4 regions of the Sinorhizobium terangae genome follow, and region 3 is predicted to be linked to each of the others. Evidence: predicted binding sites of a transcription regulator. Region 3 holds the regulator's gene; each other region holds the start of a gene.
What was found. The regulator PhoB, encoded in region 3, activates phosphate uptake and scavenging genes when phosphate is short. The targets are predictions, from matches to a motif close to TGTCATNNANCTGTCAT.

Region 1 (2,202 bases), 1.8 Mb from region 3:
TCGCGGATCGCTTCGTGGTTCTCGGCCTGCAGATAGGCCGGCAGTTCGCCCTCGTGCGGCAGCGGGTAGCGCCGCGCGAAAGCCTGCCAGGCGAAATAGTTCTCGCGGAGCGGGAAATGGCAGGTGAGCTTTTCAAGACGGTGCCGCAGCACCGCGGCAAGCGACTTCTCCGCGCTGAGGCTAGCGAGCTCATCGAACTGCTGGGGCGGGATGCCGAGGCCGAAAAGCGAGCTCTTGCGGCTGGTGATCCAGCGGATGACCGGACGGTCGAACAGCGGCGCGAGCTTGTCGTCGAAGAACTGGCGTTGTTCACGCATCGAGCGCGCCTGGACGAACTCTTCCGGATTGATGCCGTGGAGACGGGCGAGCAGGTGACTGGCGGCAATGAAGCGACCGAGAAGGCCGGTTCGATAGATGTTGCGGCCGAAGACGCCGATGCGTCGGCGTCCGTCGAGGGACCGGCCGCTCCAGTATGCGCGGGTCGCCGCGTCGAGCTTCGGCGCGAGGAAGAGGTCGAAGGCCTGCACATTCGACCGCGTGCCGGCTTCGGCGAGAAAGCGCACGATATCCTTGTGGCTCGGCAGGTGGCGGAAGGCGGCAAGTTTCAGCCGGTTCAGTGCGATATGGTGCGGATTGAGGTCGACGACATCGATATGGGCAGGGCCGGCGGAGAGATAGGTCAGCATGTTGCAACCGCCTGAACCGATCGTCACGATGCGGTGTCCGGGACGGATCTGCATTGCTGCCATGTCGACGCTCGGGTCTTCCCAGATCTGCGGATAGACGAGACCGGAGAATAGCAGCCCGAACAGGCGTTCCGACAGGCCGGCGAGGGAGAGGGGCTTGTGCTGCAGCAGCGCGCTTTTCAGCTTCGGATTCTTCCTGCCAAAGCCGGCATCGGGAGCGAGTTCGGTCATCTTTGCCTGTCATCCAGTTGAAACTTAGGCGCTTCTAAAGTGACTCCGCTACACTTTGATGACGGGATTTCGCACAGGCGCGGGGCTTCCAAGGGCTTTTCCTTTCGCCTGAACCCTGTTTCTCTCGCGATTGCCGCGTGGTGGAGACGTGGTGGTCCTGAAGCCGGGAGGAAGCGCATGAAACGTTTGCTGAAGACGACCGCCGGGGCGGTGGTCGTCGGTCTTGCGGGCATCGGCGGCTGGCTGGCGCTGTTTCCGCCGGAGCTTCTGAAGGTCGGCGACGGCTATGCCGCCAAGATCGTCTGCTCCAATGTCTTCCTTGCCAAACGCGATCCGCAAGCCGTTCTTGCGGAAGACGTACAGGCGCCCGGTCACCCGCTCCTGAAGTTCGTCAGCGTCTCGGTCGATCGGGAGAAGCAGAGCGTGACGGCGCGCATATTCGGCTTTGCCGCTCCTGGCCGAGCGGTGCACAGGCCGGGACTTGGCTGCACCAATGTCGATGACAGCGGAGCGCAAGCGCTTGCGGGTTCGGTGAGCGAGACAAAAGACGAGACGGGAGCATACGAGGCCCATGATGCTGCCGTTGCCTGGCCCGACGGCAGCAAGGCCGAGATCGACCCGGCGATTCAAGGCGTCATAGAAGATGCCGGCCTGGCAGGTCCCGGCATACGGGCGATCGCCGTCGTGCGGGATGGCCGGCTGGTCGCGGAGACCTATGGACCCGGGTTTGATCGGGATACGCCTCTGCTCGGCTGGTCGATGACGAAGTCGGTGACGGCGGCGCTGGTTGGCCTGCGGATCGGTGAGGGAAAAATGGATGTCGCTCGCGGCGACCTGCTGCCCGCCTGGGCCGGCGATGATCGGTCGCGGATCAAGCTTGCCGACTTGTTGGCGATGCAGAGTGGGCTCGCGTTCAACGAGGACTATGGCGACGTCACCGACGTGACGCGCATGCTCTATCTCGAAAGCGACATGGCCGGCTTCGTGGCATCAAAGCAGCTAGACACGCAGCCGGCCGCGAAATTCCGCTATTCGAGCGGCACCAGCAATCTCCTCTCCCAACTATGGATGCGGACGTTCGACGACCCGGCCGAAGCGCTCGCCTATCCGCGCAAGGCGCTCTTCGCTCCGCTCGGCATGACCAGCGCCGTGATGGAAACGGACGCGAGCGGCACCTTCGTCGGTTCCTCCTACATGTATGCGACCGCACAGGACTGGGCGCGCTTTGCGCAGTTTCTGCTGGATGGTGGAAGCTGGAAGGGCAGGCGGATTTTGCCTGAGGGTT
Region 2 (2,202 bases), 1.6 Mb from region 3:
AATCACCCCTTCGATTTTTCCGGAACGGTAGCACCGCGGACCGGATTGTCGAGATGAAATTGACGCTTCAGAGGGGGCGACTACCGGCCCGCAAGCAAGGAGGCCATGATGTAGGGTATCGGCCGGGCAGCGCGACCTTCGGTCAGGCTTTCGATGGCCGACCGTTTCGCCGCGCCGTCGCGCAGACGGGCGGAAATCTTGCCAAGCGGATGCTGAGAATGGACCCGCATCGGCGCGCCCGGATCCTGCTCGATGAACAGGGCAAGGCTGCCGATCGAAAGCGGCCTTTCCAAATGCGGCTCGAATAGCTCCCTGAGGGGCGCCTCCATGCGCCGGGCGGTTTCCGGATTCAAGGCGCCCGTCAGCTTCATGTGAAAGCGATACTCGTCCATCACGTAGGGATCGCCCCAGCGATGGAGGTTGGTGAATTGCGGTGCGGTCAGCCGGTCCGGGTCACACCGTTCGATCTCGTCCTCGCTCATCGGCGCGCGAAACCTGTCGAATGCCTGGACGACACGGGCGGCGAGCAGGTGCATTTCATGGCTCGGCACCTGCGGCACCAGCCCCCAGCACTGGCTGAACCGGGCAACCTCCATCCGCGCGATTTCGAAGGGGGCCTCGGCGCTGGCAAAATGCATCAGCGCCTTCAGCAGCTCGGTCTCGTTGGTCGCCTCGTTGAGGCAGAACGGCGCCATGATCATGGCATGAAAGCCGAAGCGGCGGGGTGCTGCCGTGTGGAAGGCGATCTCCGGAACGCTCAGTCCGGCAACGGAAGGCAGTTCCGTCGGCTCATCCGAATAGACGTTCCGCCCGAGCCAGCTGGCGGCCACCGCCGACAGCGGGTCCCCCATAGGTGGAGTGAAACAAATGGCGTAACGCATGGCGCATGCTCCGGAAGTCCGTGGATGGCCCGCCTATTAGGTGATTTGCGTGACAGATTAACGAAGTTGGAGGCTCGGAACCGGGCCAAAAATCGATCGTTTAAAGCGACCGAAGCGTCTCATGCGAAGCATGATGGACGGTGGAAACACGCGATGTCCAACCCCGCCAACGCTCGTCGACGTTCCGTACGCCGATCCGGCAGGGCCCTATTGTCAACACAATAAGTGCAGTTACTACGCCGCAGCGCTTCCCTTGAAGCGTGGAAAATCGCGCAATGGTGCAAGGCAGCAACCTGCCGTTTTGAGCACCGCCGCGCCGGAGGAAATCTACCCGCGGTTTCCTTTGAAGGTTGGTAGTGGCCGTCTGCGAGGCGGCGAATGCCTTGTTATCTCGAGAGAGATCCCGGCGACCGACCGCGCACACTCAGCACGAGTACCGAAGCGACCAGCGGGGATCAGAGCGAGGGCAGGCTTTGCTGAACCAAACTTCTGTATCCATCATCATCACCAACTATAATTACGCACGCTTTCTCAGGCGCTGTGTTGACAGCGCCCTGGCTCAAGATCACGCAAATACCGAGGTTATCGTCGTCGACGACGCCTCATCCGATGGATCGCCAGACATCATTCGATCATACGGCGACAGGATCCGCGCCTGTCTGCGACCGGCAAACGGCGGACACGCGGCCGCCTTCAACACCGGTTTTGCCGCGAGCTCTGGCGACATCGTGTTCTTCCTGGACGCCGACGACTATCTCTATCCGGCTGCCGTATCCGAGGTCGTCAATGCATGGGACCCCTCGACCGCGCAGTTTCAGTTCAGGCTTGATCTCGTCGACCAGCGAGAAAGGGCAATGGATATCTATCCGCCACCGGAGCAGCCCTTCGACACCGGCGACGTGACGCCAAAACTGTTTCATCGCGGCCGCTATCAGACGACGGTCACCAGCGGCCTCGCCTTCGCCCGTTCGGCTCTGGAAGCGGTGATGCCGATCCCGGAGGGAGAATTCAGGCAAGGAGCGGATGGCTATCTTGCAACTGTGGCGCCGTTGCATGGACAGGTCCACGCCACCGACGATTGCCTCGGGGCATACCGCATGCATGGTTCCAATCATTCGCTGTTTGCCGAGAAGCTGGCCGAGCGGGCCCGCTGGCGCATGCAACATGACTTCCGCCGCCTTGAGGCTCTTTCCGCCGAGGCAAAGGCCACTGGATCGCACTTGCAGCCCGGGATCGTCATGCGCGACCCGACCCACCTCGAAGAGCGGCTTGCCTCCTTGTGCATCGAGGAAGCGCGGCACCCGGTCAGAAGTGACTCGCG
Region 3 (2,202 bases):
ATATCGGGCGATCGTGCCCAATAAAAATCAAAAATGCCGCCTTTCGGCGGCGCAGGCACTATTCCCATTTCGCACCGCAATGTCAACAAAACCAAGGCTTGCAGCGCGCTTGAATGCCCGGATTCCGACGTGCGAAAAAACGTGCCGCAGGGGCTTGCAAAAATGCAACGGCCAGCCAGCAAGTTGGGGAAAACTCCGAAATCGATTCGGCGCGATTCCCGCGACTCTTGCCACGGAGTCACCCTGCCAGTAGGTTAATATTCAATTACTAGACGCATGCGGCGGACCTAGTCACCAAAAGAGTTATCGCGTTGCAGCTCCGGACTTTTTTCCGGAGCTGGGTGATGGATTCTGCCATCCAACGCCGAGAACGGGGAGTGCAGAAATGAACTGGACTGACGAGCGGGTGGAGAAACTGAAGAAGCTGTGGTCCGAGGGCCTGAGCGCCAGCCAGATCGCAGCGCAACTGGGTGGCGTCAGCCGCAACGCCGTGATCGGCAAGGTTCACCGGTTGAGCCTGCCGGGCCGCGCGAAGGCGGGTGGCACGACCACTGCCGCGCGTCCGAAGCGCACCACGTCCGCTCCCCGGGCACCGAACTATGCCGCGCGGGTCGCCACCCGCACCGTCACCCGCACCGCCGGCGCGACCGTGCTGAAGGAAGAGGTCGAAGTCGATCTCGTCGCCGACCAGGACATCGAACTCGCACCGAACGTCGTCATCCCGATGTCGCGGCGCCTCGGCCTGACGGAGCTCACGGAGCGCACCTGCAAGTGGCCGATCGGCGACCCGCTGAAGGAAGAGTTCCATTTCTGCGGCAACGACTCGCCGGAATCGTCGCCCTATTGCAGCTATCACACGCGGCTCGCCTATCAGCCTTCCGCCGAGCGCCGGCGCATGCGCTGACCGACCGCGAGCAAACATAATTGAAAAAGGGGCGGTGACGCCCCTTTTTTGATGCCTGTGGAAGCGGGCGGGTGGCCTCAGCTTTCCAGTGAATAGCCGGCGCCGCGTACGGTGCGGATGACATCGGGCATGTTGGAGAAGTTCAACGCCTTGCGAAGGCGGCCGACATGCACGTCCACGGTGCGCTCGTCGACATAGATGTCATGTCCCCACACGCCGTCGAGAAGCTGCGAACGGGAGAAGACGCGCCCCGGCGAGGACATCAGGAACTCCAGGAGCCGGAACTCCGTCGGTCCGAGCCGGACTTCACGGCTGCGCCTGTGGACACGGTGCGTCTCGCGATCGAGTTCGATGTCGCCGCAGCGCAACAGCGTCGAAAGCACCTCGGGCTTGGCCCGCCTGAGCATTGCCTTCACTCTCGCCATCAGTTCCGGCGTCGAAAACGGTTTGACGACATAGTCGTCCGCGCCGGTGGCAAGCCCGCGAACGCGTTCGCTTTCCTCGCCCCGCGCGGTCAGCATGATGATCGGCAGGCGCTCCGTTTCCGGCCTCTGCCGCAGCCGGCGGCAGAGTTCGATGCCGGAAACCCCGGGCAGCATCCAGTCGAGGATCAGGAGATCGGGCAAGCGCTCCTGAAGGCGGATCTCGGCCTCGTCTCCACGCAAGATCGTATCGACGTCGAAACCTTCGGCCTCGAGATTGTAGCGCAGGAGGACGCTCAGCGCCTCCTCGTCCTCGACTACGGCTATCTTCGGCAACATTCGGTCATGCTCCTTCCTACGCGCGGGTGCCATCATGCCACCGCGGCACAGTATGGGCCGCGAAAAACCGCGACCGGTATAAGATCAACGCATGCACTAGGGCATACGGCTGTCGGGCGCTCTAGTCCGTCACAGAGCCTAGCGTGGACGTCGTGTCGTCCTTCGGCCGCTCGCCCTGCGGCTGGGCGCCCGTTGCCATGTAGTAGATCGTTTCGGCAATGTTGGTCGCGTGGTCGCCGATACGCTCAATGTTCTTGGCACAGAAGAGAAGATGCGTGCACGGCGTGATGTTGCGCGGATCTTCCATCATATAGGTGAGCAGTTCGCGGAAAAGCGACGTGTAGATCGCGTCGATCTCCTCGTCGCGCTCGCGGATGCTGTTTGCCTTTTCCGGCGAGCGGGAGGCATAGACGTCGAGCACCTCCTTGAGCTGAACCAAGGCCAGTTCCGCCAGGTGCTCCAGGCCACGGGCGAGCTTGCGCGGAATGCCGGATCCGGCGACCGCGATCACGCGCTTGGCGGTGTTCTTGCCTAGAT
Region 4 (2,202 bases), on a different replicon from region 3:
CCCTTCTGGAAGCCGCCGTCCTCGTCCGAACCCAGGCGCAGGCAGTCAAAGACGGTGGTGATTCCGGAGGTGACGACCTGGGCGTCATGGGCCTGGATCGCCGCGATCTTCAGCCAACGCACGCCCGGGCGCGGAGAGTAATGCGCCTCCAGATGGTCGGTGTGAAGTTCGATCAGGCCGGGCAGCAGGTAGTCGCCTTCGAAATCTTCGCCCGTGCTGCTGGCCCCTTCGGAAATATCGGCGATACGGCCGTCGCGGATGAGGACGGAACCGTTGACGATCCTGTCCTCGAGAACGATGCGGGCGTTGCTCAATACCTGTTCTTTGCTCATCTCATGCGATCTTTCGTTCGGATGCGCCGCCAAGCGGCAGTAGGGAATAGACGGTAAACGGCGCGCCGCGATGGGACTCGACGAAAAGTGCAATGGTCGCAATGTCGAGTGGCCTGCCAGTGAATTCCTCGAAGGCGGCGGTAAGCGTCTCGCGCATCACTGGTTGCGTCTCCTTCGGCACCGGTCCCGTCAGCGTCAGGTGGAACTGAAATTCCTCAAAGACGTAAGGGTAACCCCATGTCGTAAGATATTCGCGCTGACGCCGCGTGAGCTTCTCCGGATTGCGGCGCGCGATATCGGCGTCCGACAGCGGCGCCCGGAACGGCTCGAAACGGCGAACGGCCTGTTCCGCCAGGCTTCGAAGCGGCGGGCAGTCTTCGGCCGGGACGAGCGCGAAAAACGGCCCGATCTGATGCAACACGATCCGTGGCACCTCGAACGCCTCGATCTCCGCCGCAAACTCATCGAAGGCGGCGAGCAGATCCGCTTCGCTCTTTCCCTCAGCGAGTTCGAACGGCGCCTTCAGCGTTCCGTGAAAACCGTATCGCCGCGGGTCCGCCGTCAATGCCATCTGGTTTTCGCGCCCGAGCGCCGGCACCTCCGGCCAGCTCAGTGCTCCGTCGACAAAGGCGTCGCGGCCAAGCCAATGGGCTGCGGTCTGCGTCAGCCGGTCATCGGCCGGCAGCGCGAAGTAGATTGCATAACGCACGAGTCTCACTTTCTGTGTCGCCCGGCCCGCCCTCCGGCGGGTCGATGTTCGCGGGGTGCGATGCGCAGCTAGCCGATTTGCATGACAAGATCATGATGACTTCGGTGCGAAACGCAAATCGGATCAGAGCGGGATGAGGAAGTGCGTGCGGTTTTCCGCCCGCATCCCGCTCCAATTTAATGTGCCTTTCGTCCCATCAGCCGCGAGCGGCACGCGTTCGAGATGTTGTCGAAAATGAAGACAACCATCAAGATCAGAAGCACCATATAGGCGACATTTTCCCAATCGGAGTTGGTGCGCATCGCCTCCCACAATTTGAGCCCGATGCCTCCGGCGCCGACGGCGCCGATGATCGTCGCCGAGCGGGTGTTCGATTCCCAGAAGTAGAGCGCCTGGCTGGCAAAGACCGGCAGCACCTGCGGCAGCACCCCGAAGCGCTGCACCGCGATTGGCGTCGCGCCGACGGATTTCACGCCTTCGCGCTGCTTGTCGTCGATGTTTTCAAGCGCCTCGGAATAGAGTTTGCCGAGCGTGCCGGTATCGGTGAAGAAGATCGCCGAGATGCCGGCGAGCGGACCGGGGCCGAAGGCGCGCGTGAAGAACAGCGCCCAGATGAACATGTCCACCGACCGCAGGAAATCGAAGAACCGCTTGGCGAGCTGGTTGGCGAAAAGGTTCGGCGTGATGTTGCGCGCGGCGAGGAAGCAGAGCGGAAAGGCGATCATCGATGCGAAGAGGGTGCCGACGAAAGCCATGACGACCGTCTGAAGCAGCTTGGTCCAGACGTCGAGATGCTGCCACTCCGCGTTGTAGAGAATGTTGTTCCAGGCAAGCGAAAGGTTGGAGCGTGCCGGATCGATCCGCTCTCCGGAGACAATTAGCGATGCCACTTCGCCATAGGGCTTTCCGAAGAACGGCGAGTGGGTATCGAAGAGGAAGTTCGCCCAGCCGAAGAACCGGTTGCGGATCGAGACTTCGTCACCCTCGACCTCGGCCCAGCCCGTCAAGCCGAAGGAGAGCGTGATCTTTTCTCCCGGCCGCTTTTGCATGGCCCAGCGGGGCAGGGGGCCTTGCGGCGTTACCGTATCCGCGCCGTCGACGGTCATCGTCAGCGTCTCACCGCCATGCGTCGCCTTTACCAAGCCGTCGCCGATCTCGATG

Region 1: QA637_RS11025 (BtaA family protein) is a predicted target of PhoB. The motif match lies at 965-981, and genes of this name have one in related genera.
Region 2: QA637_RS12155 (DUF1045 domain-containing protein) is a predicted target of PhoB. The motif match lies at 931-947, and genes of this name have one in related genera.
Region 4: QA637_RS24435 (DUF1045 domain-containing protein) is a predicted target of PhoB. The motif match lies at 1,123-1,139, and genes of this name have one in related genera.

Annotation. Positions count from the first base shown of each region.
Region 1 covers NZ_CP121659.1:2,297,291-2,299,492, reverse strand. Annotated here, with positions in the region: gene QA637_RS11025 (BtaA family protein) at 1-917, opposite strand, end outside; gene QA637_RS11020 (serine hydrolase domain-containing protein) at 1,095-2,202, shown strand, end outside.
Region 2 covers NZ_CP121659.1:2,550,578-2,552,779, forward strand. Annotated here, with positions in the region: gene QA637_RS12155 (DUF1045 domain-containing protein) at 81-881, opposite strand; gene QA637_RS12160 (glycosyltransferase family 2 protein) at 1,355-2,202, shown strand, end outside.
Region 3 covers NZ_CP121659.1:144,841-147,042, reverse strand. Annotated here, with positions in the region: gene QA637_RS00700 (GcrA family cell cycle regulator) at 386-904, shown strand; gene phoB (phosphate regulon transcriptional regulator PhoB) at 982-1,665, opposite strand; gene phoU (phosphate signaling complex protein PhoU) at 1,787-2,202, opposite strand, start outside.
Region 4 covers NZ_CP121660.1:1,234,514-1,236,715, reverse strand. Annotated here, with positions in the region: gene QA637_RS24440 (alpha-D-ribose 1-methylphosphonate 5-triphosphate diphosphatase) at 1-332, opposite strand, end outside; gene QA637_RS24435 (DUF1045 domain-containing protein) at 334-1,041, opposite strand; gene phnE (phosphonate ABC transporter, permease protein PhnE) at 1,218-2,202, opposite strand, start outside.